One region of the Pseudomonas sp. Z3-6 genome, then DNA from elsewhere that is predicted to be linked to it. Evidence: predicted binding sites of a transcription regulator. Region 1 holds the regulator's gene; each other region holds the start of a gene.
What was found. The regulator FliA, encoded in region 1, starts transcription of late flagellar genes. The targets are predictions, from matches to a motif close to CTAAAGTTTNNNNNNNNNNNGCCGNTAA.

Region 1 (10,172 bases):
CGTTAGTCGCGGTACCGACGACCTGAATACTCGTGTCCGCTGAAAGAATTTCCGAGACGCGGCGACGGAAAAACCCCGAATCGTCCACCACCAGGACTTTAACTACCATAAACACTCCGTTAGACGAGGCGCGGCCCTGGGCCGCTCCCCTCCAGAATCAAATACGCCGGGCGGCGTAACGCTTGAGCATGCTTGGCACATCGAGAATCAACGCGATGCGGCCGTCGCCGGTGATGGTGGCGCCGGACATGCCCGGGGTGCCCTGGAGCATCTTGCCCAACGGCTTGATGACCACTTCTTCCTGGCCCACCAACTGGTCGACGACAAAGCCGATCCGCTGGGTGCCCACCGAAAGGATCACCACGTGGCCTTCGCCCTGCTCGACGTGAGCAGCGGAGCTGACCAGCCAGCGCTTGAGGTAGAACAGCGGCAGCGCCTTGTCCCGCACGATGACCACTTCCTGGCCGTCGACCACGTTGGTGCGCGACAGGTCGAGGTGGAAAATCTCGTTGACGTTGACCAACGGGAAGGCGAAGGCCTGGTTGCCCAGCATCACCATGAGCGTCGGCATGATCGCCAGGGTCAACGGGACCTTGATGACGATCTTCGAGCCCTGGCCCTTGGTCGAGTAGATATTGATCGAACCGTTGAGCTGGGAAATCTTGGTTTTCACCACGTCCATGCCCACGCCACGGCCCGACACGTCGGAGATCTCGGTCTTGGTCGAGAAGCCCGGGGCGAAGATCAGGTTGTAGCACTCGGTATCGCTCAGGCGGTCGGCGGCATCCTTGTCCATCACACCGCGTTTCACCGCGATGGAACGCAACACATTCGGGTCCATGCCTTTGCCATCATCGGAGATCGACAGCAGGATGTGGTCGCCCTCCTGCTCTGCGGCCAGGATCACCTTGCCGCTGCGGACCTTGCCCGAGGCTTCGCGTTCTTCCGGCGACTCGATGCCGTGGTCGACCGCGTTGCGCACCAAGTGGACCAGCGGGTCGGCCAGGGCCTCGACAAGGTTCTTGTCGAGGTCGGTCTCTTCACCCACCAGTTCCAGGTTGATTTCTTTCTTGAGCTGGCGAGCCAGGTCGCGAACCAGGCGCGGGAAGCGCCCGAAGACTTTCTTGATCGGCTGCATCCGGGTCTTCATGACCGCAGTCTGCAAATCGGCCGTGACCACGTCGAGGTTCGACACAGCCTTGGACATGGCTTCGTCCTGGCTGTTGAGGCCCAGGCGCACCAGGCGGTTACGCACCAGCACCAGCTCGCCGACCATGTTCATGATCTCGTCCAGGCGTGCGGTATCGACCCGAACGGTGGTCTCGGCTTCGCTGGCCGGTTTTTCCGCTGGCGCAGCCGCTGGAGCACGGGCTGGCGCCGGGGCGGCGGCAGCGGCAGGCTTGGCGGGCTCGGCCTTGGGTTCCGGTGCCTTGGCGGCGGGTTTGGGCGCGGCCTTGGCCGCCGGTGCGGCCGTCTTGGCGGCGGCAGGCGCGGCGGAAGCGGTACCGACCTCGCTGAACTTGCCCTTGCCGTGCAGCTCATCGAGCAGCGATTCGAATTCGTGGTCGCTGATCAGGTCGCTGCCTGCGGCAGCGGCAGCAGGTTTGGCCGGCGTCGGTGCCGAAGCGATGGCCGAATCCAGGGCGTCAACGGCAAAGGTGCCCTTGCCATGCAACTGGTCGAGCAAGGCTTCGAATTCGTCGTCGGTGATGTCCGAGCTGTCGCCCGCCGCTTTCGCGGCGGCCGGGGCTGCTGGCGGGACAACGGCATCTGGCGCGAATTGGCCCTTGCCGTGAAGCTGGTCGAGCAGCGACTCGAACTCGGCATCGGTGATTTCGTCGCTGCCAGCCCCATTGCTGGCCGGTGCAGCCGGCGCAACCTGAGCGGCCGGTGCCTCGGCCTGGGCCTTGACGGCACTCAGGGAGTCCAGCAACTGTTCGAATTCATTATCGGTGATGTCGCCCGATTCTTCGGCGACTGGTTCTTCAACCACTGCCTCGGCAACCGGCGCGGCTTCGTCAGCCGATTGCGGCTCGGCCAGGCGTGCCAGCGCGGCGAGCAGCTCGGGGGTGGCCGGGGTAATCGGCGAGCGCTCACGCACTTCGCTGAACATGCTGTTGACCGCATCCAGCGCTTCGAGCACCACGTCCATCAATTCCGAATCAACGCGACGCTCACCCTTGCGCAGGATGTCGAACACGTTCTCGGCAATGTGACAGCACTCCACCAGCTCGTTGAGCTGGAGGAAGCCGGCGCCTCCTTTTACAGTGTGGAAACCGCGAAAAATTGCATTGAGCAGATCCGCATCATCAGGTCGGCTTTCCAGCTCGACCAGCTGTTCGGACAGTTGCTCTAGAATCTCGCCGGCCTCAACCAGGAAATCCTGAAGGATCTCTTCATCGGCGCCGAAGCTCATTAATGGCTGCTCCTAAAATAGGGCTAAATCAAAATCCAAGGCTGGACAGCAAATCGTCCACATCGTCCTGACCGGACATAACGTCTTCTCTTTTATCGGCATGAATTTGCGGACCTTCACCCTGAGAGAGATGTTTTTGTGGATCTTTTTCAGCAAGTATCGCTTCACGGTCGTGTTCGATGCCTGCAAAGCGGTCGACCTGGCTAGCCATCAGCACCAGTTTGAGCAGGTTGCTTTCCACTTCGGTGACCAGTTGGGTCACACGCTTGATCACCTGGCCGGTCAGGTCTTGATAGTCCTGGGCCAGCAGAATGTCGTTGAGGTTACTGGCCACGGCGCGGTTTTCGTTGCTGCTGCGCGTCAGGAAACCGTCGACCCGACGGGCCAGCTCCCGAAATTCTTCAGCACCGACTTCGCGACGCATGAACCGGCCCCAGTCGGTGCTCAAGGCCTGGGCCTCTTCACTCAGGCCATTGACCAGCGGTGTTGCGCTTTCCACCAGGTCCATGGTGCGGTTGGCCGCGGCCTCCGTCAGCTTGACCACATAGCCCAGGCGCTCGGTGGCGTCGGTGATCTGCGAGACTTCCTCGGCCTGCGGCATGTGCGGGTCGATCTGGAAATTGACAATCGCGCTGTGCAGTTCACGCGTGAGCTTGCCCACTTCCTGATACAGACCACGGTCACGGGTCTGGTTGAGCTCATGGATCATTTGAACCGCATCGCCAAAGCGACCTTTTTCAAGGCTGTCGACCAGTTCGCGGGCATGTTTTTTCAGGGTCGATTCGAAATCGCCCATTGAAGATTCGTTGTCCATAGCTCCCCCGTGGCGCCGTTAACCGATGCGTTCGAAGATTTTTTCGATCTTCTCTTTCAACGCCTGGGCCGTGAAGGGCTTGACCACATAGCCGTTTACACCGGCCTGGGCCGCTTCGATGATCTGCTCGCGCTTGGCTTCGGCAGTCACCATCAGCACCGGGAGGTGCTTGAGTTTTTCGTCGGCGCGCACATGGCGCAGCAAGTCGATACCGGTCATGCCGGGCATGTTCCAGTCAGTCACCAGAAAGTCGATGCTCCCGCTGTTGAGGACCGGAATGGCTGTGACGCCATCATCCGCCTCGACCGTGTTGGTGAACCCAAGGTCACGCAACAGGTTTTTTATGATCCGCCGCATCGTTGAGAAGTCATCAACGATGAGGATTTTCATGTTCTTGTCCAATTCGACCTCCAAGCAGTCTTAAACGCGCCCAGCACCTGGACGCGCCATTTCAATCAATTCCGGCACAACACTCGACAACGGTCTGGAGCACAACGGATGGAAACTGACCCGGCAACGCCATGCCAGTCCCGCTCGCAGTGTCCCCACACTGCCTGTCAGCGCGCTCGCCACTCCCCCAAACGGCCCCGCAAGCGGGCCGCGCACTGGCTGTGTAACTGGCTGACCCGAGATTCGCTGACCCCCAGGACCTCACCGATTTCCTTGAGGTTCAGCTCTTCGTCGTAGTACAGCGCCAAGACCAGTCGCTCACGTTCCGGCAAATTGGCAATCGCATCCGCCAGCGCACTCTGGAAACGTTCATCTTCCAGGTCACGCGACGGCTCCATGTGAGCACTCGCGTTATCCTCATGCAGCCCTTCGTGCTCGCCGTCCTGCAAGAGGTCGTCGAAGCTGAACAGGCGACTGCCCAAGGTATCGTTCAAAATCCCGTAATAATCATCGAGACTCAACTGGAGTTCGGCCGCAACCTCGTGATCTTTAGCGTCACGCCCAGTTTTAGCTTCGATTGCCCGAATCGCGTCACTGACCATGCGGGTATTGCGGTGCACCGAACGCGGCGCCCAATCGCCCTTGCGGACTTCATCGAGCATCGCCCCACGAATGCGAATACCGGCATAGGTCTCGAAACTGGCGCCCTTGCTGGCGTCGTATTTGTTCGACACTTCAAGCAGGCCGATCATGCCGGCCTGGATCAAATCCTCGACCTGGACACTGGCCGGCAACCGCGCCAGCAAGTGATAGGCGATACGCTTGACCAGTGGCGCATAACGCTCGATCAATTCGTATTGGGCGTCCCGTGCCGATTTTTTGTAGAGATGGTTGTAACCGCTGGCTGTCATAACACGGGCCCTGCTGTTTGTTGCACAAGACGCTCGACGAAAAACTCCAGATGCCCGCGGGGGTTGGCCGGCAGCGGCCAGGTATCGACCTTTTGGGCGATCGCCTTGAACGCCAGCGCGCATTTGGAACGTGGAAAGGCTTCATAAACGGCACGTTGCTTCTGGACGGCCTTGCGCACGCTTTCGTCGTAAGGCACTGCACCGACGTATTGTAGGGCGACGTCCAGGAAGCGATCGGTGACCTTCGTCAACTTGGCGAACAGGTTGCGTCCTTCCTGCGGGCTCTGGGCCATGTTGGCCAGGACGCGGAAGCGGTTCATGCCATAGTCGCGGTTAAGCAGTTTGATCAGGGCATAGGCGTCGGTGATGGACGTCGGTTCGTCGCAGACCACCAGCAGCACTTCCTGGGCGGCGCGCACGAAACTGACGACCGAGTCGCCGATGCCGGCCGCGGTATCGATTACCAGCACATCGAGGTTATCGCCGATGTCGCTGAACGCCTGGATCAGGCCCGCGTGCTGCGCCGGGGTCAGGTGAACCATGCTCTGGGTGCCGGAGGCAGCCGGCACGATGCGAATCCCGCCCGGCCCCTGCAACAGCACGTCGCGCAGTTCGCAACGGCCTTCGATCACGTCCGCCAGGGTGCGTTTGGGGGTAAGCCCCAGCAACACGTCGACGTTCGCCAGGCCCAGGTCGGCGTCCAGCAGCATGACCCGTCGGCCAAGCTCTGCCAGAGCCAGGGACAAGTTCACTGACACGTTAGTCTTCCCGACGCCACCTTTGCCGCCGGTCACCGCGATCACCTGTACGGGATGCATGCTGCCCATGTTCGTTCTTTACCTTGTCTTCTTAGACGGAGGCCACATTACTGGCTGCGCGTTCGCATACGGAACAATGCATGGCAGACCATCGATGTAGGTACAAAAAATATTCATGATTACCTCAGCCGACCTGCTTGGTCGGGCTGTGGTAGATGTCAGCGAACATGTCAGCCATGGCTTCTTCGCTGGGTTCTTCCTGCATTTGCACACTCACGGCACGACTGACCAGTTGATGACGGCGCGGCAGATGCAAATCATCCGGGATCCGCGGCCCGTCGGTCAGGTAGGCCACCGGCAGTTCATGACCGATCGCCAGGCTCAACACCTCGCCCAGGCTTGCCGTTTCGTCCAGCTTAGTCAGGATGCAGCCGGCCAGCCCGCAGCGTTTGTAGCTGTGGTATGCGGCGGTTAGAACCTGTTTCTGGCTGGTGGTTGCCAACACGAGATAATTTTTTGACTTGATACCGCGTCCGGCCAGGCTTTCGAGCTGCATGCGCAGGGCCGGATCGCTGGCTTGCAGGCCGGCGGTATCGATCAGCACGACGCGTTTGCGCAGCAGCGGTTCCAGCGCCTGGGCCAGGGATTGGCCCGGATCCACATGGGTCACCGACACATTGAGGATCCGGCCCAGGGTCTTGAGTTGTTCCTGGGCACCGATGCGGAAACTGTCCATGCTTACCAGGGCGATGCTCTGGGCGCCGTACTTGAGTACATAACGGGCGGCGAGCTTGGCCAGGGTGGTGGTCTTGCCCATGCCGGCAGGACCGACCATGGCAATGACCCCGCCCTCTTCCAGCGGCTCGACTTCCGGCGTGGCAATCATGCGTGCCAGGTGCGCCAGCAGCATGCGCCAGGCCTGGCGCGGCTCTTCGATACCATTGATCAGCGCCAGCAGGTCGCGGGACAACGGGCCGGACAGGCCGATGCGTTGCAGGCGACGCCACAGGTTGGCCTGGGCCGGACGGCTGCCTTGCAGCTGGTTCCAGGCCAGGGAGCCGAGCTGGACTTCCATCAGCTCGCGCAGGCTGTTGAGTTCGAAGCGCATCGAGTCCAGGGCGCGCGGGTCAAGCCCACGGGCTGGCGCGGCAGGTGCCGGCTCTGGACGACGCGGTTCGGCCTGGACCTGTTCCATCAGCGGTTCGGCGGCGGTCAACGGCAGGCCGGCGGTCAGCGGCTGACCGGCGAACAATTGACGATTGGTGCCCGGCGCGCCTTCGCCTTCGCTGCTGCGCAGGCTCAGTTCGGCCTGGGCGCTGGCGATGCGCGATTGAGTCTTGCGCAGCTCATCTTCAAGTTCCATGTTCGGAACCCGTGGCGCCAGCGCCGACAATTTGTAATCCAGGGCCGCCGTCAGCTCGACACCGCCGGCGATACGACGGTTGCCAATGATGGCTGCTTCAGCGCCCAGCTCGTCACGAACCAGTTTCATGGCCTGACGCATGTCTGCGGCGAAAAAACGCTTCACTTGCATAAACCACTACCTCAGCCGTTGGGCCCTACTGTCGCAACGATGGTCACTTGCTTGTTGTCCGGTATTTCCTGGTACGCCAGCACATGCAGCCCCGGGACCGCGAGGCGTCCGAATCGCGAGAGCATCGCGCGAATCGGACCGGCCACCAGCAGGATCACCGGTTGGCCTTGCATCTCTTGCCGCTGGGCTGCCTCGATCAGCGAACGCTGCAGCTTCTCGGCCATGCTTGGCTCCAGCAGAACACCCTCTTCCGAGCCTTGTCCTGCCTTCTGCAGACTATTGAGCAATATCTGTTCCAACCTTGGCTCCAAGGTGATAACAGGCAGCTCAGACTCAGTGCCTACAATGCTTTGGACGATTGCACGGGATACGCCGACCCGAACCGCGGCCACCAGGGCGGCGGTATCTTGACTCTTGGACGCGTTGTTGGCGATGGCTTCGGCAATACTGCGTATGTCGCGCACAGGCACTTGCTCGGCCAACAACGCTTGCAGGACCTTGAGCAACTGCGACAACGAAACCACGCCCGGCACCAACTCTTCAGCCAGCTTCGGCGAGCCTTTGGCCAGTACTTGCAGGAGTTGCTGGACTTCTTCGTGGCCAATCAGCTCGCTGGAGTGCTTGTACAGAATCTGGTTCAAGTGGGTCGCCACCACGGTACTGGCGTCCACCACGGTGTAGCCGAGGGACTGGGCCTGGGCCCGCTGGCTGATTTCGATCCACACCGCCTCCAGGCCAAAAGCCGGATCCTTGGCGGTGATGCCGTTGAGGCTGCCGTAGACCTGGCCAGGGTTGATCGCCAGCTCGCGGTCGGGGTAGATCTCGGCTTCGGCCAGGATCACGCCCATCAGTGTCAGGCGATAGGCGCTCGGCGCCAGGTCGAGGTTGTCGCGGATGTGCACAGTGGGCATCAGGAAGCCCAGGTCTTGGGAGAGCTTCTTGCGCACCCCCTTGATCCGCGCCAGCAACTGACCACCCTGGTTGCGGTCGACCAACGGAATCAGGCGATAACCGACTTCCAGGCCGATCATGTCGATGGGCGTCACGTCATCCCAGCCCAATTCCTTGGTTTCCATGGCGCGGGCCGGCGACGGCAGCAGTTCCTGCTGGCGCTTGACCTCTTGCAGGGCCTGGACTTTCTGCACGTTCTGCTTCTTCCAGAACAGGTAGGCACCGCCAGCCGCCAGGGCCGCCATGCTCAGGAAGGAAAAATGCGGCATGCCAGGCACCAGGCCCATCACCGCCATCAGGCCGGCGGCAACGGCCAGGGCCTTGGGCGAGGCGAACATTTGGCGACTGATCTGCTTGCCCATGTCTTCGGAGCCCGAAGCACGGGTCACCATGATCGCGGCGGCTGTGGATAACAGCAGTGATGGCAATTGCGCCACCAAACCGTCACCAATGGTCAACAAGGCGTAAACCTTGCCGGCATCGCCGAAGGTCATGCCGTGCTGAAAGATGCCGACGGCCATGCCGCCGATCAGGTTGATGAACAGAATCAACAGGCCGGCGATGGCGTCACCGCGCACGAATTTGCTGGCACCGTCCATGGAGCCGTAGAACTCGGCTTCCTGGGCCACTTCCAGGCGACGCAGCTTGGCCTGGCTCTGGTCGATCAGGCCGGCGTTGAGGTCGGCGTCGATCGCCATCTGCTTGCCGGGCATCGCATCGAGGGTGAAACGTGCGCTCACCTCGGAAATCCGCCCGGCGCCCTTGGTCACCACGACGAAGTTGATGATCATCAAGATCGCAAAAACCACGATACCGACCACGTAGTTACCGCCGATCACCACCTCACCGAAGGCCTGGATCACCTTACCGGCGGCGGCGTGGCCTTCTTGGCCATGAATCATCACCACCCGGGTGGACGCCACGTTCAGCGCCAGGCGCAACAGCGTGGCCACCAGCAGGATGGTCGGGAACACGGCGAAATCCAGCGGCCGCAGGGCGTAGACGCACACCAGCAGCACCACGATCGACAGGGCGATGTTGAACGTGAAGAACACGTCCAGCAGGAACGGCGGCACCGGCAGCATCATCATGGCGAGCATGACCAGCAGCAACAGCGGCACGCCCAGATTACCCCGGCTGAGGTCTACGACATTGCTGCGTGCAGAGCTGAGTAACTGAGAGCGATCCACCAAAATTCCCCGTTCCTGTGAAGCAAACTTTTGACGCCCGGAAGGGGCGCAGACGGGGTATTGCAAGAAGCCTTCCAACTTTTCTTGAAGACTGCAATAGAGCGGCTGACGCACATTCAACCCTGTGGGAGCGAGCCTGCTCGCGATTGCGATTTGTCAGTCAACATTTGCATGGACTGGATTACCGCATTCGCGAGCAGGCTCGCTCCACAGGGTCATGCTGTTCACCTAAGGCAAACGACGAACCTGTGGCGAGGGAGCTTGCTCCCGCTGGGTCGCGAAGCGGCCCCGAAACCAGCCGAATACGAAACATCAGGCACACCTGCGTTATGGCGGTCGCTGCGCAACCGAGCGGGAGCAAGCTCCCTCGCCACGGGGCCTGTCGCTTTCCAGGCAAACCTAACAGTTCTGCTAGTTTCCCCTCTGCATCCCAACCCCGATAATCCAACGGAGCCTCACCCGAACGGAGCATCGACCATGTCAGCCACGCGCCTCTGCACTTACCGCTATGACCCACTGGATCGCCTCACCAGCCACACCTTGATGACTCACGCGCCTGTCCAGCGGTTTTATTGCAAGTCTCGCCTGGCGACAGAAATCGAAGGAGCCATCAGCCGGTCAATTGTTCAACATGGCGATCAATTGCTGGCCCAGACCGAAACCCAAGGCAGCGCAAAGCAAGCGACACTGTTGGCGACCGATCAACAACGCTCGGTATTGCATGCCGTTTCCGCCAATGAAAGGCAGTCCCATGCCTATTCGCCTTATGGCAATCGAACTATCGACAACGGTTTGTTGAGCTTGCTCGGCTTCAATGGAGAGCGACCGGATCCGGTGACCGGGCATTATTTGCTGGGAAATGGTTATCGGGCGTTCAATCCGGTTTTGATGCGAATTAATAGTCCAGACAGTTTGAGCCCGTTTGGCGAGGGTGGATTGAATCCGTATGCATATTGCATCGGCGACCCTATCAATCGGAGAGACCCAACGGGACACGTCGGCGCTCCAGCTAGTCTGATGTCCCAGTATTTGAAGCAAACCGCGCTAAGGCGGGTCCAAAAGACCTGTTATCGATAAATAAACCGAGCTCGGCAAAAATCAAATCGGTTGTGGAAAAAACGGTTAAAGATCAGCTAACGTTAATCTCAGAAACCAAAACACTGCAAGCAGCACTCTCGGAAAAAATCCAAATCAGCTTCAGACCGACT
Region 2 (10,172 bases), 1.3 Mb from region 1:
TTGAGTACCAGGCGTTCCACCGCAACGGCTCCGCGAATGCCATGACCATCCGGCTCAAGGGCCAACCCAACGCCGTGCTGGAAGTGGAGTTGGGCGGCGATTGGCTGGAAGGTTTCGAGATGCAAGCGCTGCAACCGCCACCGATGCGTTCGGCGGGCGCGGGGCAGGGCATGACGCTCTGGGTCCAAGCGGACAAGCAAGGGCAGGCCAGCCTGTATCTGTCATTGCTTGGCGAAGGGTTCGGGACCTATCACAGCCGCATCGCCACCCCCGGCGGCGCCACGGTCAGTTTCAAACAGTTCATATTTCCTTAGGTGACCTATGGATTCGGTACTGCGAGCCGCCGCGTTGTATGCGGCATTGATGGTGTTGTTCAAGATCGCCGGACGGCGTTCCCTGGCCGAGATCACCACGTTCGACTTCGTGTTGTTGATGATCATCGGCGAGGCCACTCAACAGGCGCTGTTGGGCGATGACTTCTCGATGACTAACGCGCTGATGGTGATTGTGACGCTGATTGCCATCGATGTCGGTTTTTCATTGCTCAAGTTGCGCTCGCAGTGGGTTTCACGGCTGATCGATGGCGGCCCGACCATCATCGTCGAGGACGGGCGCATCCTCCGTGGCCGGATGCGCCATGCCCGGTTGATCGAGGCGGACATCATGGAGGCCGCGCGCTCCAGCCAAGGCATCGAGACCCTGGAGCAAATCAAGTTTGCGATTATCGAGCGTAACGGGAAGATTTCGGTGATCGCCAAGGAGCCGTCCTGAGCACTGTCGCTAGACACTTTTTGTGGCACGGGGGCTGTTGTGGCGAGGGAGCTTGCTCCCGCTGGGTCGCGAAGCGACCCCCAACGACCAGACAACTCGGTGTTGGTGAGAATTGTGGGGGGCTGCTGCGCAGCCCAGCGGGAGCAAGCTCCCTCGCCACAGGTAAAACACAGGTAAAACACTGCGCTTTGCTTAAAGCATCGGCTTGCCCCCGGTAATCCCATAACGGGCCCCGGTGATGTAGCTGGCTTCGTCGGAGGCCAGCAGCACATAGATCGGCGCTACCTCAACCGGTTGGCCAGGACGCCCGAGGGGTGTCTGCGAGCCGAAATTCTGCACTTCCTCCTCGGGCATGGTCGCCACGATCAGCGGCGTCCAGATCGGTCCCGGCGCCACGCTGTTCACCCGGATGCCCTTGGGCCCGAGCATTTGCGCCAGGCCGCCGGTGAAGTTGGCGATGGCGCCCTTGGTGGTGGCATAGGCAAGCAGTGTCGGCTTGGGCATGTCGGAGTTGACCGAGGTGGTGTTGATGATCGAACCACCGGGCTTCATGTGCGGCACGGCGGCCTGGCAGATCCTGAACATCGCCGTGATATTGATATCGAAGGTGCGCACCCATTCCTCGTCGGGAATCTCCTCGAGGGTTTCGTGGGTCATCTGGAACGCGGCGTTGTTGACCAGGATGTCGATACGCCCGAAGCGGGCGACGGTTTCATCGACGATCTTGCGGCACAGGCCTTTGTCCGCCAGGTCACCGGGCAGCAACAGGCACTGGCGGCCGGCTTGTTCGACCCAGCGTGCGGTTTCCTTGGCGTCTTCATGCTCGTCCAGGTAGGCAATCGCCACGTCCGCGCCTTCACGGGCGAAGGCAATGGCGACGGCGCGACCTATGCCGCTGTCGGCGCCGGTGATCAGGGCGATCTTGTTCGCCAATCGCCCGGAGCCGGTGTAGCTCTGCTCGCCGCAGTCCGGGTACGGATCCATTTTGCGCTGGGTGCCGGGCACCGGCTGGCTTTGTTTCGGGAAAGGCGGGAAAGGGTAGTCGGCCATTGTCGTTCTCCAGTTGGGTTGCGATGGAGGGTGGACTTTGGTTTTTCTGGCGGAGTTCGGTCGGATTGTCCGGTCAGTCGATGAGCGTGACGAGGGCTGCTTCGTCGGTAAATAGGCGGCATCGGGCGAACATTGGAGGTTGCGGTATTCTCCAATCCACGTACGGATTTGAAAGAGGAGCAGGGCCATGTTCAGCCACATCCAGATCGGCGCCCGCGACCTGCCGAAAATGGTCGCTTTTTATGACGCAGTCCTCGGCTGCCTGGGACTGGAGCGCATGGCGAGCGAAAACGATTCGGGCCCGCCGGGGGAAGGCTGGCGTCAGCCGGGCAAGCACTGGCCCCAGGTGTTTGTCCAACTGCCGTTCAACGGCTTGCCCGCGACCTGGGGCAATGGCATGCAAGTGAGCTTCGCCGCCGACTCCCCGCAAACCGTCCGCGCCGCCTGGGAGCAGGCGATGGCCATGGGCGGTACCGACGAAGGCCCTCCCGGCCCGCGGCCGCAATATTGCGAAGGCTATTTCGGCGCGTATTGCCGCGATCCGGAGGGAAACAAGCTGTGTTTTGTTTATGCGCCGGATATGCAGGAATAGAGCACCGATCCATTGCGGCGATGAAGCCTCTGTGGCGAGGGAGCTTGCTCCCGCTGGGCTGCGCAGCAGCCCCCTCAATTCTCACCAACACCGAGTTGTGTGGTCGTTGGGGGCCGCTTCGCAACCCAGCGGGAGCAAGCTCCCTCGCCACAGGGGCTCTGCGTCGCCGGTTGGATCAACCCCTGGCTTTCAGGCTGCGCTCCATCCGCGCAATCCCTTCCTCCAGTAACGCCCGCGGGCAGCCGAAGTTCAGGCGCACGAACTGCCCGGCATCGTCACCAAAATCCAGCCCGGCACTGAGCCCGACCTTGGCTTCCTTCAAGAAGAATCCTTGCGGGTCATCCAGCTCCAAGCCTGAACAATCCAGCCAGGCCAGGTAAGTGCCTTGGGGCACGGTCATGGTGATGCCCGGCAGGCGAGTGTTCACCGCCTCGACCAGGTAATCACGGTTGGCTTGCAGGTAGGCTTTGAGGGCTTCCAGCCACGGGCCGGCTTCGCTGTAGGCCGCGCGGGTCGCTTCCAGGCCCAGGGCATTGACGCTGTCGACCATGCCTGCCCGGGCGCTGTTGACCCGTTCGCGCAGCTTGGCGTTCTGGATGATCGCGAACGAGGTTTTCAGCCCCGCGATGTTGTAGGCCTTGCTGGCGGACATCAGGGTGATGGTGCGCTCGGCAATCTCGGGGCTGAGGGACGCAGTCGGTATGTGCACGCGACCGTCGAAGCACAGTTCGGCATGGATCTCGTCGGAGATGATCCAGGCGTCCTGCGCCAGGCAAATGTCGGCCACGGCCTGGAGTTCTTCACGCTCGAACACTTTGCCCAGCGGGTTGTGGGGATTGCTCAGCAACAAGGCGCCGCCGCCCTGCAACGCTTCGCGCAACGCGGCCAACGGCGTATGGAACTCACCGTTGACCGGGGTGAACGGCAATTCCACTTTGTTCAACTGCCAGTGACCAGGGGCGTGGCGCAGCGGCGGGTAGTTGGGCACCTGCACCACGACGTTCTGCCGGGGTTCCACCAAGGCATGCAGCGCCATGTTGAAACCTGGCTCGACGCCGGGCAGGAACACGATCTGCTGAGGCTCGACGCGCCAGGCGTACTTGCTCCACAGGTCAGCCGTGATGGCTGCACGCAGATCGTCCTGGGCGACGCTGTAGCCGAGCATCGGATGTTCGAGGCGCTTGTGCAGTGCGTCAATGACCATCGGCGGGGCGGCGAAATCCATGTCGGCCACCCACATCGGCAACACATCCGCCGGGTAGCGGCTCCATTTGGTACTGCCGGTGCCGTGGCGCTCCAATACGGTGTCGAAATCGAAAGTCATGGGGGTTCCATCAGTCAGTCATGAGATGGCGGACATCATAAAGCAAAGGCCGCTGAGAAAAGCTTGGTGGCGCAGTGCCACTAATTGATGATAATCAGTTAAAGTTCCCTCTCGAAACGCCGCTAAGCCATTTACGGCATTTGGTAACGGACCTCCAAGTCTTTGAAAAGGACGACCCCCATGACATTGCCCGTGCGCTTTAACGACCACCACCGTAAAGCCGACCGCATCATGCTGGGGCTGCTTTGGCTGGCGCTGCTGTATTCCCTGGGCCTGGCCTTCCTGCACTCGACGTTCACCCGGGCGTTGCTGGTGGGGGCGACCACCTGCGTGGCGAGCACCGGGCTTTATCGCGTCCTGGCGGGCACGCGGGCCATGCGCTGCGTCATTGCGGTGGCGTTGATGGTCATGGCGGCGCTGCATATCAACCAGACCCACGGCGTGACCGAGTTCCACTTCGGGATCTTCGTGCTGCTGGCCGTGTTGACGTTCTACCGTGACTGGCTGCCGATTGTCGTGGCCGCCGCCACCATCGCGGTTCATCACCTCAGTTTTCACTGGCTTCAACACCAGGGTTATCCGGTGTTCGTCATGGAGACTCACGGCGGCTGGTCGATGATCTTCCTCCACGCGTTCTACGTGGTGGTGGAAAGCGTGATCCTGATTTACCTGGCGAACCAGAGCCTGGCCGACGCCACGGAAAACCAGGAGGTGCTCGACAAGGTATTGGCAGCGGCCGCTCAGTTGAGCCATGACACCGACAGGCAGCGCGGTGAGGGCGTCAAGGTTTCTTCGAGCGAGCGTTTCGATCATTTCCTCCAACAGGTCACCCAACTGGTGGACGGTGTGGTGCGCGACACCCGCAACCTCTCGGACCTGGGCCAGGACTTGTCCCAGGTTGGCCAGACCCTGGAAACCGGCGCCCGCCACCAACTCGACGAAGTGGCGCAGATGAGCGGTGCGATCGGCCACCTGGTCCAAGCCATGGAGAACATCGCCGGCCACGTCGACCAGACCTTGCTGCGTGCCGGCCAGGCCAATGAGCAGGTCAACCGCGGACGCAGCACGGTTGACCAGACCCGGGAAGAGATCGTCGAGCTGGCAGGGCGCATCAACCTGACCAACGACACCGTGCAGGTGCTGGCCGAGCAGGCCCAGCAAATCGGCCAGGTACTGGATGTGATCAATGGTATTGCCGAGCAGACCAACCTGCTGGCCCTCAACGCGGCCATCGAAGCCGCCCGTGCCGGTGATCAGGGCCGCGGGTTCGCGGTCGTGGCCGACGAGGTCCGCACCCTTTCAAAAAAGACCTCGACGTCCACCACCGAGATCCAGCAGATCATCGCCAAGCTGCAACAAGGCAGCCGCCAGGCCGCCGCCGCGATGCAAGGTAGCCGCGACGGGGTAGAACGCTGCGTGTCCGCCAGCCAAATGGCTTCGCAACTGTTGCATGCCGTGGTCGAAGACATTGCCGTGATCAACCATTTCAACGACCTGATTGCCAGCACCACCCAGGAGCAATCCCAGGCGTCGATCGGCATCAGCCAGCGTCTGCAAAGCGTGCAGGCCGTGGCTGAGCGCAACGCTGACAACATCGGCGTCCTGACCCGCAGCAGCCAATGCTTGCCACCGTTGGCGGAGCGATTGGCGGTGTTGGGGCAGGCGTTTCATGGGAAGCCCGGGGCGGCCTGAGCGCAGGACTTACCGCCTACATACCGGTAGAAAACGCCGGAGGCTGTTCAAGGGCCCGCCTGATCTCGCGACATGCAACGTCGTACTGGCTGAGCAGGCGCAACGCCCAATCAGCACGTTCGCGAATGCGCTTGTCGTCTTCGTTGGCCGGCGCCTGGTCATTGAACATCGATTCCACGTTTCGAATGATCAGGTGTTCAGGCAAATAAAGGAGCCGGCAATTCTTGTAACTCGACGCACGCAACTCGGCGATCGGGTACGCGCCGCCCAGGCCCGCCGAGACACCCACCAACAGCGCGGGTTTGTGCCCGAGCTCGCTGATCCCCGCGTACAGGAAGAAGTTCTTCAGCGCTGGGCAGGCCATGCCGTTCCATTCCGGACTGATCACGATCAGCGCCGTCGCTTTGGCAAGGATCGCTTGTTGAGCGGGCCACAGCTGGTCGCGGTCTTGTTCCGGCCAAAGCGGCAGTCGGCTGGTGGCCAAGTCAATCAAGTCGCTGGCCTCCCACAGGTTTAGATCTGTCAGTCGCTGCCGCAGATGATTTGCCACTTTGAGCGACTGGCTGCCCGCCCGATTGGAGCCCGACAGCACGACGATACGGCGGCTCACGGCGTCACCTCCGGTTGGACGCGGGTCTTGGGCGCGGTACGGCGAGCGCGTACGACGGGCCAGAACAATTCTTCTTGCCAACTGATCGGCGACAGATGCTCGATGCCGTAGGCGGGCGGACGTCGGCGCGTGATCTTTGCGGTCCCAAACAAGACGTCCCATAGAAACAGCAAGTTGCCGAAGTTGCCTTTGTAGTGGGTGACACCGTCCTCGGCCGTCAAGCCATGGTGGGCCGAGTGGGTGGCCGGGGTCGAAATCGTCCGCTCCAGGATCCAGACCAGGGGCCGCAACACGCGAACGCCATACAATTTGTCATCCCAGGCCACGCTGCTGTGCGCGGCGAAAATGACGGTCATCTTGATGATTAGATAGACGTAGTAGACCGGCGCAAGGCCCAGGTAGATCAGCATGCCGGACAGCCAGATACCGGGCATGAGCAGGTAGTAGAAGCTGTTGTTGCGGTAAACGATCCGGACACTCATGTAGGGCGCGGAATGATGGGCACGATGCAGTGCGTAGAGGGCGGGCACCCGGTGAGTCAGGCGATGCCACCAGTATTGCGTCATGTCGTCCAGCAGCAGGAACAACACGAAACCCGCGGCCCAAGGGATTGCCACCAGCGCATCCTTCATCTGCGGGGCAGCCAGGCCGAGCAGCTTGCCGCTCAGCCACATGACGGCAGGGAAGGTGATTGCAACCAGGATCCCGGAGCCGATGATTTCAATCAGTACGTCACGTCTGCCGGCGGATGACTGGCGCAAGGCCGAGCAAGCAAGTTCCAGCAAAATGAAGGCGAGAAATATCCCGGCCACGACAGCGGAAGGATTATTGGCGAGCATTGTTGTATTCATGGCACTCTCGATTAAGGCCCCAGCGGGCAATGCCATTTCATTAGAAGCCAGCGAGTCAGCCCTCCCAATGCGCGAAACGGACAGAATCGAGCGAGAAGCGGTCAATCGCTCACCCCAACGCTTTCACCGGGGCAAATTGGGCCAGGTGCTGGAGCGGTTCCTGGACAGTCATGCGGGCGGGAAGCACAAGGACTACAACCTAATCGAACTGGATCAGCTCTGGCGCGAGGCTGCGCGGGTCGATCCGGCGATCGGCTTGAACTTGTTCGGGTTATTCACGCCGCAGGACTGGCACGTCCTGGCCTACCTTTGCCTGTACAGTCCTGACGTCCTCTCGGCCATGCAGCTCTGGGCGCGGTACGCACCGCTGGCCGCTGACACCGACACGGTGCGTTTGGTCAATGATGAGAACGGCCTGGGGGTCGAGCTGAATGTCGACGCGCCGGGTGATCTGGCGCGGTATGTGGTCGAGCACTACGGCGTGATGGCCATTACGCAACTACGACAAGGAACGGGGAGGGACGTACAACCGGTTCTCGCCCAATTCGCCCATTCGCGACCCTCGTACTACCTCCAGTACAGCCACTGGTTCGGCGACCGTGTCGAGTTCGATTGCCCGGTCAACCGTTTCTACTTCGATGCCCCCAGCACACGTCTGCCGATGCAAACGCGTCATCACGGACTGCTGGAGCTGCTGACTCAGGAACTCGACCGTCGGTTGGCCACGCATCGCCACTTCACCGGTTGGTCGGCCCGGCTCGCCGAGGGCGTTCGACAATCGCTGGCCAAAGGCGAGACGCCGACGCTGGTGGATCTGGCGCACGCGCTGCACCAGACGCCGAGGACGCTGCGCCGGCGCCTTGAAGAACAAGGCACGACCTTCAGGCAATTGCTCGACCAGGTGCGCGCCGAACTGGAGCAACTCCTGGAAATGCAAGGCGAACCTATAGCGCAGATCGCCGCCCAACTGGGCTACAGCGATACGACCGCCTATCTGCATGCACGAAACCGGTGGCGTGCGGTGAAATAAGCCACTCCGCGCATTGCAGGCGTGTGCACATCGTGGCGAGGGAGCTTGCTCCCGCTGGGCTGTGCAGCGGCCCATTTTTGTGAGCTCCGAATGTATCTCAGCGTATCCTGGCTCACGATCGATACGGACGCTTGCATTCCAGCCCGTCGCTGACACATTCGCGATACCTGGCCAACGTCAAATGGGACCCATCGAGACGGCCCAAGCCGTCTCACTGGCTTACCCACGTCGTTCGCAAGGAGCTTCACATGGATATAAACAATTCCCCCGTACCCCGGCATCGCCGTCTGCTTGCACCCACGCTCCTGGCGTTGGCAATGATGCAGATGGGCGCCTTGGCATTGACCTCTTCCCCGGCCAGCGCGGCCGATCTGCCGGCGAGCACTGTCGGCGCGATCACCCCCGGCAGCCACACCTCGTTCGGCCCGCTCAAGCACGTCAAGGCCGGCCTGCTCGACGTTTCCTATGCCGAAGTGGGTCCCGCCGACGGGCCGGTGGTGATCCTGTTGCACGGTTGGCCCTATGACATCCACAGCTACGCCGATGTGGCGCCGGCGCTGGCAGAGAAGGGCTATCGCGTGCTGATCCCGTATGCCCGCGGTTATGGCGATACACGTTTCCTGTCTGCCAAGACCCTGCGCAACGGCCAGCCTTCGGCGTTGGCAAGCGATCTCATCGATTTCATGGACGCGCTGAACATCAAGCAGGCCGTGCTCGGCGGTTACGACTGGGGAGCACGCACCGCCGACATCGTCGCGGCCCTTTGGCCAGAGCGGGTGAAGGCGCTGGTGGCGGTGAGTGGCTACCTGATCGGCAGCCAGGAGGCCGGCAAGGCGCCGCTGCCGCCGGCTGCTGAGTTGCAGTGGTGGTACCAGTTCTACTTTGCGACCGAGCGTGGCCGTCTCGGTTATGAGAAGAACACCCACGACTTCGCCAAGCTGATCTGGAAGCTGGCGTCGCCGAAGTGGAATTTCGATGACGCGACGTTTGATCGAAGCGCCGCCGCCTTGCAGAACCCCGACCATGTCGCCGTTTCAATCTTCAACTATCGCTGGCGCCTGGGGCTGGTCAAGGGCGAAGCCAAATACGACAGGCTGGAGAAGAAACTGGCGACGTTCCCGTCGATCAGCGTGCCAACCATCACCCTGGAAGGCGACGCCAATGGCGCTCCCCATCCGCCCGCCGAAGCCTACGCCAAGCGCTTCTCCGGGAAATATGAGCATCGCCTGATCGATGGCGGCATCGGTCACAACCTGCCGCAAGAGGCGCCGCAGGCGTTCGCCCAGGCTGTGATCGATGCCGATCATCTTCGATGATGCTGCGTTCCTCATATCTATTGTGAAAGGTTGCCTGAAACAACGAGTTTTCCTCCCAAAGGCTGATACCGGAAATCACCTTGGATCAGGCAAACATGCCGGCGGATCCGGCAAGCGGATGGACGTTTCGCTCCACATACTCTCGCGGCCCTGAGGCCCTGCCACGCATGTATCCGAATGGTGGGGCCTTCTGTAGGCGTTCAAAAACATGTGTGCGAGTGCTTGATATGGAAAACAACGCGATCCGCTTTGCCTGCAACGGCTGCGGGGTTTGCTGCAAGGGTCGGCTGATTCCACTGACACTGGGAGAGGCAAGGCAGTGGCTACAACGCGGGCATGAGGTGGCGGTCGTACTGGAGGCATTCGATGAGTCGACCTGGCCCTCGGAACCGCGACAATTCGCCCACAGCGCCCAAAGGGCGGTGGAAGTCAACAGTGGCGATGCCCGAATTCGAGTTGTTGCGGTACTGGCAGGCAATGCGCTGACGCAGTGCCGCAATCTCGGCGACGATGGTCGTTGTGGGATCTATGAAGAGCGGCCGCTGGTTTGTCGGATCTACCCGATGGAAATCAATCCACTCATTGCCTTGCGTCCAGCCGACAAGATCTGTCCCCCCGAAGTCTGGGAGGCGGGCGAGGTCTTGTTCACCGACCGCGTCGTCGATCCGCTACTGGCCGATCAGATCGAACGTTCCCGCCAGGCGGACCGGGACGATGCCCAGGCCAAGATTGCGCTGTGTGAAGCCATGGGCCTGAGCGTCGCCGCTTGGAAGGGCAACGCGCTGGCGGTGTACTTGCCAGACCGAGTGCAGTTGGCTGAAGCGATCATGCGCTACGACCGCGCCCCCGTGGCACCGGCACGCGTGGACTGGAAAGTGCGGGTCGAGACGCCGGCCTTGGCCCAACGACTGTCGCAAGTAGGTGTCGCGTTGGACG
Region 3 (10,172 bases), 1.4 Mb from region 1:
TTCGTCAGCACCGTGCAGCCATGGAGCCCGCAATACATTGCCATCGATTGCGGCATCGTCGGCAGCCTGACCCCTGAGGACCAGGACTACCTGGCACGTAACCTGTTCGCCTTCTTCAAGCGTGACTACCGTCGCGTCGCCCAACTGCACATCGATTCAGGCTGGGTGCCGGCCGAGACCAAGCTCAACGAATTCGAAGCGGCGATCCGTACCGTGTGCGAACCGATCTTCGAAAAACCGTTAAAAGATATTTCCTTCGGCCAGGTGCTGATGCGCCTGTTCCAGACTGCGCGTCGCTTCAACATGGAGGTCCAGCCGCAGTTGGTGCTGTTGCAGAAAACCCTGCTGAACATCGAGGGTCTGGGCCGTCAGCTGTACCCGGACCTCGACCTGTGGAACACCGCCCAACCGTTCCTCGAACGCTGGATGCGCGAGCGCGTCAGCCCGCGAACCTTGCTGGGCAACGTGCAGAGCCAATTCGAGCAGATCCCGCACCTGGCCAATATGACCCGCGACCTGCTCGAACGCATGTCCCAGCCCCACGCCCACGACCCGGCGCCCCCGTGGCATCGACGCAAGGACGACTGGCTGTTGCGCCTGCTTGGCGCGGCTCACCTGGGGGGCGGCGCGGTGCTGGCGACCGGCGGGCCGCTGAGCCAACTGGGCCACTGGCCGGCCGGTATCATGGTGGTGGTCGGTCTGTATCTGGTCGTTCGTCGATAGCACGGATCAGTTGCAAGCGATAAGCTGCAAGCCTCAAGCTAAAACGGTTGAACCCATCGCTCAACCCAACACAGAATCGCTTTTATTTGCAGCTTGAAGCTTAAAGCTTGCCGCTGCCGTCAGGACCAACGATGAAAAACTGGCAGGACGAGATCAAGTGGGACGCTGACGGCCTGGTGCCGGCCATCGCCCAGGACCACAAGACCGGGCGCGTATTGATGATGGCCTGGATGAACCGCGAAGCACTGGCCCTGACCGCTGCCGAGAACCGCGCCATCTATTGGTCACGTTCCCGTGGCAAGCTGTGGCGCAAGGGTGAAGAGTCCGGCCACGTGCAGCACCTGCATGAGATGCGCCTGGACTGCGACGGCGACGTCATCATCCTGATGGTCGAGCAGGTCGGCGAGATTGCCTGCCACACCGGCCGTCAAAGCTGCTTTTATCGCGTCTTCGAGAACGGCGATTGGAAAACCGTCGACCCGGTGCTCAAGGACCCGCATGCCATTTATTCAGGACATACCCATGAGTGACACCCTGACCCGCCTGGCCCAGGTGCTGGAAGAGCGCAAGGGCGCCGCCGCCGACAGTTCCTATGTCGCCAGCCTGTACCACAAGGGCTTGAACAAGATTCTGGAGAAAGTCGGCGAAGAGTCGATCGAGACCATCCTCGCCGCCAAGGACGCCGCTGTCAGCGGCGATTGCAGCGACGTGATCTACGAGACCGCCGACCTGTGGTTCCACAGCCTGGTCATGCTGGCCCAACTGGGGCAGCATCCGCAGGCCGTACTGGATGAACTGGACCGTCGTTTCGGTCTGTCCGGGCACGTCGAGAAAGCCTCGCGCCCGTCCGCCTGATCAATTTTTGAGAGGAGTAGCCACATGGGTATCTTTGACTGGAAACACTGGGTCGTCATCCTGGTCGTCGTGGTGCTGGTGTTCGGTACCAAGAAACTGAAAAACCTCGGCACCGATGTCGGCGAGTCGATCAAGGGCTTTCGCAAAGCCATGAACGATGATGAAAAACCAGCCGATCCGACGACCACCCAAGCCCAGCCCGGACAACCGGCCCAACCGGTACACCCGCAGGCCACTCAGCCTGTGAATGCACCGAATACCATCGATGTGCAGGCCCAGAAAGTCGAAGAGCCCATCCGCAAAGACTCGTGAGCACTGACTAATGTTTGGGATCAGCTTCACTGAACTGCTGCTCGTCGGCCTCGTCGCCCTGTTGGTATTGGGCCCCGAGCGCCTGCCGGGTGCTGCGCGCACTGCCGGTCTGTGGATCGGGCGCCTGAAGCGCAGCTTCAATGCGATCAAACAGGAAGTTGAACGTGAAATCGGTGCCGACGATATCCGTCGGCAACTGCACAACGAACATATTCTGTCCCTGGAGCAGGAAGCGCGGAAAATCTTCACGCCGACCCAACAGGAACCGACGCCGGTCCAGCCCGTGGTCGAGCCGACGATGGCTTCCCAAACGCCAGAAAGCGGCGTGCCGGTGGCAGAACCGGCGCCAGCGACACCGACGGTAGCGGACACAGCCTCCACCGCTGCGCCTGCGCCTAACGACCCTACTTTGCCGCCGCGAGCCCCATGAGCGATATCCCTGAAAACGACCAGCCGATGCCGCTGGTATCGCACCTCACCGAGTTGCGCACCCGCCTGCTGCGTTGCGTCGCGGCGGTTTTCATCATCTTCGCCGGGCTGTTTTCCTTCACCCAGCAGATCTACACCTTCGTCTCCACGCCGCTGCGCCAGTACTTGCCGGTAGGGGCGACGATGATCGCCACCGACGTGTCGTCGCCGTTCCTGACGCCACTGAAGCTGACGATGATGGTCTCGCTGTTCCTGGCGATCCCGGTGATCCTGCACCAGATCTGGGGCTTCATCGCACCGGGCCTGTACAAGCATGAAAAACGCATCGCCGTGCCGCTGCTGGTGTCCAGCATCCTGCTCTTCTACACCGGCATGGCCTTCGCCTATTACCTGGTGTTCCCACTGATCTTCAAGTTCTTCGCCGCCGCCACCCCGGCGGGCGTGGAGATGATGACGGACATCAGCAGCTACCTGGATTTCGTCATGACGCTGTTCTTCGCCTTCGGCGTGGCATTCGAAATCCCGGTGGCGGTGGTGCTGCTGGTGTGGATCGGCGTGGTCGATGTCGCCTACCTGAAGAAGATCCGCCCCTACGTGATCATCGGCTGTTTCGTGGTCGGCATGATCCTGACCCCGCCGGATATCTTTTCCCAGACCCTGTTGGCCGTGCCGATGTGGCTACTGTTCGAGATCGGCATCCTGTTCGGTGGCCTGGTGCGCAAACGTCGGCAGGAAGACCCCGAGGACCAACCGGTCGATGACCACAACGATCAGCCGCCAGCGACCCAAGCGTGAACCTGCTGTTGCTCGAAGAGGCCGATTTCATCGGGCCTGACCGCGTCATCCTGAGCGATCGCCGGTTGACCCACATGCAGGAAGTCCACCGCAGCGCGGTCGGCGACAACCTGCGTGTCGGGCGCATTGGCGGGTTGATGGGCACAGCCCAGGTGCTGCGCCTGGAAGCTCGGGAAGCCGAACTGCAAGTGATCCTCGACCAGGCGCCACCGGCCAAGTTGCCACTGACCCTGGTGCTCGCCCTGCCGCGTCCGAAAATGCTCCGGCGAGTGTTCCAGACCATCGCCACCATGGGCGTGCCGCGGGTGGTGCTGGTCAACAGCTATCGCGTGGAAAAGAGCTTTTGGCAGACGCCGTTCCTGGAGCCCGAGGCGATTCGTGAGCAATTGATCCTGGGCCTGGAGCAGGCTCGGGACAGCGTGCTGCCTGAAATCGTCACTGAAAAGCGCTTCAAGCCCTTCGTTGAAGACCGCCTGCCGGCCCTTGTGGACGGGACCCTCGGGCTGGTCGGCCACCCAGGCAACCACCCACCCTGCCCCCGGGCCCTGACGGAACCCGTCACCCTGGCAATTGGCCCCGAAGGCGGCTGGATCCCCTACGAGATCGACCTGCTGGGCAAGGCCGGCTTGCAACCGGTGCAGCTGGGAGAGCGGATCCTGCGGGTCGAGACTGCCGTTACAGCCCTGCTGGCAAGGTTGTTCTAAATGGCATCGCCGCTTCTCCTGTGGCGAGGGGATTTATCCCCGCCGGGCTGCGCAGCAGCCCCTCTTCGGTGCCCAGTCAATGAGTGGGCACGTCACTGCTTAGGGCCGCTTCGCGTCCCCACGGGGATAAATCCCCTCGCCACAAAATAAACAGCCTTAGAATCCTGAGTTCATTCCTACAGATCGCGCCCAAGCTGCCGATACATTCCCCATAAAACCAATTCAACGCTCCAAGGGAGTATCAGCATGTTCGGGTGGCTTGCCCAGGGTCTGGGAAATGTAAGCGTTAACCGCAAACTCGGCGCAGGCTTCGGCCTGGTGCTGCTCCTCACCTTGATGATTGCGTTCACCGGCTGGTCCGGCCTGGGCAATGTCATCAGCCGGGGCGACAAGCTGGGGTTCATTGCCAGTCTCAATGACTTGAGCAAGGACTTGAACCTGGCCAGCATCGACTACAACACCACGCGGGGCGAGAAAGGGCCGCAACAGGTCAACGACCTGCTTGGCAAACTCGAAGCCGGCCTGAAAACCGCTCGCGAGTTGATCGAACAGCCTGCCGATGTTGCACTGATCGACCAGCAACTGGCCGCCGTCGCCGAATACAAAAGCGCCTTCGCCCAGATGACCAGCGCCACCGTCAGCCGCGAAGACGCCCGCAGCAAGCTGGGCGCCAGCGCCGATAACACCGTGGCCCGCGTCGCCGAAGTGGAAAAAGCGCTGCTGCAAGGTGGCGACATCACCCAGTTCAACAGCATCGTGACCTTGAGCAAGGCCATCCAACAGGCGCGCTATCAGGTTCGCGGCTACACCTACAGCGGTAAAAGCGAGGCCCAACAACCGGCCATCGATGCAATCACCGATGTCTTGAAACTCTTGGCACGCTTGCCGGCGCAGTTGCCCGAAGAGCACGCCGACAAGCTCCAACAGGCCAGCGACTCGATGAACATCTATCGAGCGGCGGTCAGCCAGTTCCGCGATTCCCAACTTGATAACGGCGCCGCATTGCAGAGCATGAGTCAGCAGGGCCAGGTACTGATCGATTCCAGCCAGAAGCTCACCGTGTCCCAGACCGCCGTGCGTGACCACGACACCGCCCAGGCCAAGAGCGTCCTGATCGCAGCCGCCGCACTGGCGCTGCTGTTTGGCGTGATCGCCGCCCTGCTCATTACCCGACAGATCGTCGGCCCGCTGGATCAGACCCTGAAGGTGGCAGAGCGCGTCGCCGCTGGCGACCTGACCCACAACCTTACCTCCGACCGCCGCGACGAACTCGGCCAACTGCAACGTGCCATGCAAAGCATGACCGTCGGCTTACGGCAATTGATCGGTGGCATCGGTGAAGGGGTTACCCAGATCGCCAGCGCCGCTGAACAACTCTCAAGCGTGACCGAACAGACCAGCGCCGGGGTCAACAGCCAAAAAGTGGAAACCGATCAGGTCGCCACCGCCATGCACGAAATGACCGCCACGGTGCAGGAAGTGGCGCGCAACGCCGAGGAAGCTTCCGAAGCCGCCGTCGCCGCCGACCAGCAAGCCCGTGAAGGCGACAAGGTCGTTGGCGAAGCCATCGCCCAGATCGAGCGCCTGGCCAAGGAAGTAGGCAACTCCACTGCCGCCATGGGCGATTTGAAGCGTGAGAGCGACAAGATCGGCAGCGTCCTGGACGTGATCAAGTCCGTGGCCCAGCAGACCAACCTGCTGGCCCTCAACGCGGCCATCGAGGCAGCCCGTGCCGGCGAAGCCGGTCGGGGCTTCGCCGTGGTGGCCGACGAGGTCCGTAGCTTGGCCCAGCGCACCCAGAAATCCACCGAAGAGATTGAAGAACTGATCGTGGGCCTGCAGACCGGTACCGAACAGGTCGCGACCATCATGGACAACAGCCGTAGCCTGACCGACAGCAGCGTCGAACTGACCCGTCGTGCGGGGAGTTCGTTGGAGAACATCACTCGGACAGTTTCGGCGATCCAGTCGATGAATCAGCAAATTGCCGCAGCGGCCGAGCAGCAGAGTGCGGTGGCTGAGGAGATTAATCGTAGTGTGCTGAATGTGCGTGATGTGTCGGAGCAGACGGCGGCGTCCAGTGAGGAGACGGCTGCCTCCAGTGCTGAGCTGGCGCGGTTGGGGGTTCATTTGCAGACGTTGGTGGGGCGCTTTCGGGTTTGATGTCCTTTGGGGCTGCTCACTTCTGAGAAGCCCGGAAGCCCGGCCCAGTCAAAAGTAAGCAAAGCCCTCCCGCCCCACCACTCGGTGCCTCGCCTAGGCTCGGCATGCCTGAACGAAGGCATTGCTCCGTGGGCCGCCGCGAGGCGGCCTGGCTCTTGGTGGGCTCGCGTCTCTCCTGTGGGAGCGAGCCTGCTCGCGAAGAGGCCGGCACATCCAACATCACCGCAAACTGACACACCGCCATCGCGAGCAAGCTCGCTCCACCGCCAATCCCTGTGGGAGCCGAGCTTGCTCGCGATGGCGGCGGGGCTATGATCTGGCCTTCACTTCCACTGGAAAAGCCATTTTTCCTGAGCAAACAACAAACCCGTGGCGAGGGAGCTTGCTCCCGCTCGGCTGCGCAGCAGTCGTAAAAAACCACCCTGCTGTTCCCAGACGCACCTTGCAGAATGGTTTTGGGGCTGCTCCGCAGCCCAGCGGGAGCAAGCTCCCTCGCCACAAGGGCGATCCGCAGATAGAAATGCGCCCAACAAAAAGCCCCGCTTCCTTCCAGAAGCGGGGCTTTTTGTGTATCAGGCCACTTGAGGCTGCACGCTCACCGGCTGCAGCGGCAACAACGGTGCATGAGGATCGGCCTTCACCGACTCACGCCACGCCGCCAGCCACTCGGGATGCGCCTCGCTCCAGACCTGCTCGTGCAGGCGGGACAAGGCCACCGGGTCGCTCAGCAAGGCCAGCCGCTCAGCGTTATTGAGACCGGCAGGGCCGACCTTCAAAGCGTGGCGAACGCGTTCGACCCGCAGCCATTCAATCGGCTCGGCCTGGCCGTGACGCGAGGTGGCCAGCGCATACGCCAAGGCGTTCTGTTGTGGATCGACCACCGCCCGGATGAAACCGTCGTTCAGCGCGTGCCAACGGTTCTCATGGGTGTACTGGTCCGTCGACAGCAGCTCCTGGGGCGGTGCGTATTCCTCGGGAATCAGGAACAGGCTCTCATCACGGGATTTCAAGCCCAGGCCCACGCGACTGGAGATCACCGACACCGGGATCGACAGGATCAGCGACCCAACGATCGGCACCAGCCACCAGAGGAAGCTTGGGTTCAGCCAGATCACCAGCAAGGCCCAGAAGAAGCCCAGCAAGGTTTGTGGACCGTGACGCTTGACCGCTTCGCTCCATGGCGTGGAGTCGTCGTCACGTTTCGGCGAGTTCCAGGTCGCGGCCCAGCCCAGGAAAGCGGCGAGCACGAAACGGGTGTGGAAGATCATGCGAACCGGCGCCAGCAGCATGGAGAACAGCATCTCCAGCAACATCGACATGGTCACCTTGAACTTGCCACCGAATTCCTTCGCGCCCTTGGCCCAGATCAGCACGATGCTCAGCAGCTTGGGCAGGAACAGCAACACGATGGTCGTCGAGAACAGGGCGATGGCCTTTTCCGGATGCCATTGCGGCCACAGCGGATACAGCTGGCGTGGCTCAAGGAAGTACTGCGGCTCCATCAGCGTGTTCACCGCCAGCAGCGCGGTGGACAGCACCAGGAAGAAGAACCACAGCGGCGCCGACAGATAAGACATCACGCCGGTCAGGAACACCGCACGGTGCACCGGGTGCATGCCCTTGACCAGGAACAGCCGGAAGTTCATCAGGTTGCCGTGGCACCAGCGACGGTCACGCTTGAGTTCGTCCAGCAGGTTCGGTGGCAGCTCTTCGTAGCTGCCCGGCAGGTCATAGGCAATCCACACGCCCCAGCCGGCACGGCGCATCAGCGCGGCTTCGACAAAGTCGTGGGACAGGATCGCGCCCGAGAACGCGCCTTTACCCGGCAACGGCGCCAAGGCGCAGTGATCGATGAACGGCTTCATCCGGATGATCGCGTTGTGACCCCAGTAATGGGATTCACCCAACTGCCAGAAGTGCAGGCCGGCGGTGAACAGCGGACCGTACACTCGCGTGGCGAACTGCTGCATGCGCGCATACAGCGTGTCCATGCCCGAAGCCCGCGGCGCGGTCTGGATGATGCCGGCGTCCGGCGTGGCTTCCATCAGGCGCACCAGGCTGGTCAGGCATTCGCCGCTCATCACCGAGTCCGCATCGAGCACGACCATATACTTGTAGTCGCTGCCCCAGCGACGGCAGAAGTCGTCGAGGTTGCCGCTCTTGCGTTTCACGCGACGGCGACGACGACGGTAGAAGATCTTGCCGAAGCCCCCGGCTTCACGGCAGACGTCCAGCCAGGCTTGCTGTTCGGCCACGCAGATATCGGTTTCGTTACTGTCGCTGAGCACGAAGAAATCGAAGCGATCCAGGTCACCGGTGGCGGCCACCGACTCGAAGGTGGCGCGCAAACCGGCGAATACCCGCGGCACGTCTTCGTTGCAGATCGGCATCACCAGCGCGGTGCGGGCATCCTTGGGAATCGGCTCGTTGCCGGCGCTGGCGCCGGAGATGCGGTATTTGTCGTGGCCGGTGAGCAATTCGAGAAAGCCCATCAGCGCTGTCCAGAAACCTGCCGACACCCAGCAGAACAGGATCCCGAACAGAATCAGAATGCTGGTCTGCAACGCATACGGCAGCACTTGCGTGGCCGTCTGCAACAGCGGTTGGTGCAGGACTTCTTCCAGGTCGACGAACGACCAGCCCTGATACGGCATGATGCCCTTCATGTACCAACCGGCGACGATGGTCTGGCCGAGCATCAGGATCAACAGGATGTAGCGGCGGATCGAACCCACGGTACGCCAGCGTGCATGGGGCAGCACGCGCTCATCCTTGGGCGGCTTCGGCGGGTTGGTGCGACCGGTCAGGCGCCGCCAGGCGCGCACCAGGATATTGGTGCGCCACGGCTCCGGCACGACCTTGGTCCGACGGATCGGCGGTGTCGCTTTCAGGCACACCCGGCCACTGGCGTCGAGCCCCAGCATTTCCGCTTCTTCAAGCTCTTCGGCGGTGCTCAGGGTCAGCCGGCGGCCCACCGAGGCTTGCACAGCCTCGGTGGGCGCGTCGAACGTCGGCGACGACAGGCGTTCGTGCAATTCGCTGAAGGACTTGCAGCCCGCCAGTTCGGCGCGCTGCTCGTCGGTCATGGGCAAGTGGGCCAGGTACTCACTGAGTGTCTCTGGCTGTACTGGAGTATTACTCATCGGCTGGCAACTGATAGCTCCAGGTCTCGGTCAGGACTTGCTCAGTCGGTTCCGGTTCCTGCTGGGTTGGGGTCGGTTCGACCGCGGCGGTGTCCGCCTGGACAGCCTTGGCTTCGTCTTGCGCTTTTTCTTTCGCGAGCTCTTTTTCAGTCTGCTGGCGGGCGATCTTGTCAGCCTTGGCCAGGGTCGTGGTCGCGGAATGCGAGGCGGCCGGGGCTTCGACAGGCGTCAGCGGACGAACCAGTGCCGCACGCATCTCGGTGGCCTGTTTCGGGTCCTTGATCTTCAGTCGCAGCGTCAGGCGCCAGCCCTTGGTTTCAGGGTTGTAGCGCACGCTGTTCTCGACGATCTCGCCATTGTCGCCAACGCTCACCTGGCTACGCACTTCGGCGTCTTCAGGCAACGCTTGCAGGGACGGCCCTTCGAAATCCACCAGGTAGGCCACGCTGCCGTCCGGTTGACGGATCAGGTTGGACTGCTTCACATCACCGGTGGAGCGCAGGGTCTGCTTGACCCAGGCACTGTCTGGCGAGTGCAGGTTGGCTTCGTCGAGGGTCCAGTGCAGACGGTAGGCGAAGTCCAGCGGCTGGCCTGGCTCAGGCAGTTTTTCCGGGCTCCAGAACGCAACGATGTTGTCGTTGGTTTCGTCGGCGGTCGGGATCTCGACCAGATCGACGGTGCCCTTGCCCCAATCGCCTTTCGGTTCGATCCAGGCGCTTGGGCGTTTTTCGTAACGGTCATCCAGGTCTTCATAGTGGCTGAAGTCACGACCCCGTTGCAGCAGGCCGAAACCACGCGGGTTTTCTACCGAGAAGTTGCTCACGGCCAAGTGTTTCGGGTTGTTCAGCGGACGCCAGATCCACTCGCCGTTGCCGGCATGGATGGACAGGCCGCTGGAATCGTGGAGTTCACGACGGTAGTTGAGCACCTTGGACGGCTGGTTGGCGCCGAACAGGAACATGCTGGTCAACGGGGCGATGCCCAGTTTGTTGACGCGATCGCGCAGGAACACCCGGGATTTCACGTCGACAACGGTGTCGGTGCCCGG

Region 2: the regulator FliA is predicted to act here: its motif matches at 3,836-3,863, upstream of J3P88_RS17150 (methyl-accepting chemotaxis protein).
Region 3: the regulator FliA is predicted to act here: its motif matches at 3,995-4,022, upstream of J3P88_RS28250 (methyl-accepting chemotaxis protein).

The regions. Positions count from the first base shown of each region.
Region 1 is NZ_CP071644.1:5,139,498-5,149,669, forward strand. It holds gene J3P88_RS22205 (protein-glutamate methylesterase/protein-glutamine glutaminase) at 1-109, opposite strand, end outside; gene J3P88_RS22210 (chemotaxis protein CheA) at 158-2,416, opposite strand; gene J3P88_RS22215 (protein phosphatase CheZ) at 2,445-3,230, opposite strand; gene J3P88_RS22220 (chemotaxis response regulator CheY) at 3,249-3,620, opposite strand; gene fliA (RNA polymerase sigma factor FliA) at 3,788-4,531, opposite strand; gene fleN (flagellar synthesis regulator FleN) at 4,528-5,358, opposite strand; gene flhF (flagellar biosynthesis protein FlhF) at 5,474-6,823, opposite strand; gene flhA (flagellar biosynthesis protein FlhA) at 6,835-8,964, opposite strand; gene J3P88_RS22245 (RHS repeat-associated core domain-containing protein) at 9,442-10,041, shown strand.
Region 2 is NZ_CP071644.1:3,859,383-3,869,554, reverse strand. It holds gene J3P88_RS17175 (hypothetical protein) at 1-314, shown strand, start outside; gene J3P88_RS17170 (DUF421 domain-containing protein) at 322-771, shown strand; gene J3P88_RS17165 (SDR family oxidoreductase) at 964-1,821, opposite strand; gene J3P88_RS17160 (VOC family protein) at 2,009-2,413, shown strand; gene J3P88_RS17155 (MalY/PatB family protein) at 2,589-3,737, opposite strand; gene J3P88_RS17150 (methyl-accepting chemotaxis protein) at 3,918-5,429, shown strand; gene J3P88_RS17145 (NADPH-dependent FMN reductase) at 5,446-6,039, opposite strand; gene J3P88_RS17140 (sterol desaturase family protein) at 6,036-6,890, opposite strand; gene J3P88_RS17135 (AraC family transcriptional regulator ligand-binding domain-containing protein) at 6,958-7,920, shown strand; gene J3P88_RS17130 (alpha/beta fold hydrolase) at 8,169-9,236, shown strand; gene J3P88_RS17125 (YkgJ family cysteine cluster protein) at 9,464-10,172, shown strand, end outside.
Region 3 is NZ_CP071644.1:6,531,414-6,541,585, forward strand. It holds gene ubiB (ubiquinone biosynthesis regulatory protein kinase UbiB) at 1-723, shown strand, start outside; gene hisI (phosphoribosyl-AMP cyclohydrolase) at 855-1,253, shown strand; gene J3P88_RS28225 (phosphoribosyl-ATP diphosphatase) at 1,246-1,578, shown strand; gene J3P88_RS28230 (twin-arginine translocase TatA/TatE family subunit) at 1,603-1,890, shown strand; gene tatB (Sec-independent protein translocase protein TatB) at 1,901-2,320, shown strand; gene tatC (twin-arginine translocase subunit TatC) at 2,317-3,114, shown strand; gene J3P88_RS28245 (16S rRNA (uracil(1498)-N(3))-methyltransferase) at 3,111-3,818, shown strand; gene J3P88_RS28250 (methyl-accepting chemotaxis protein) at 4,065-5,981, shown strand; gene mdoH (glucans biosynthesis glucosyltransferase MdoH) at 6,554-9,124, opposite strand; gene J3P88_RS28260 (glucan biosynthesis protein G) at 9,117-10,172, opposite strand, start outside.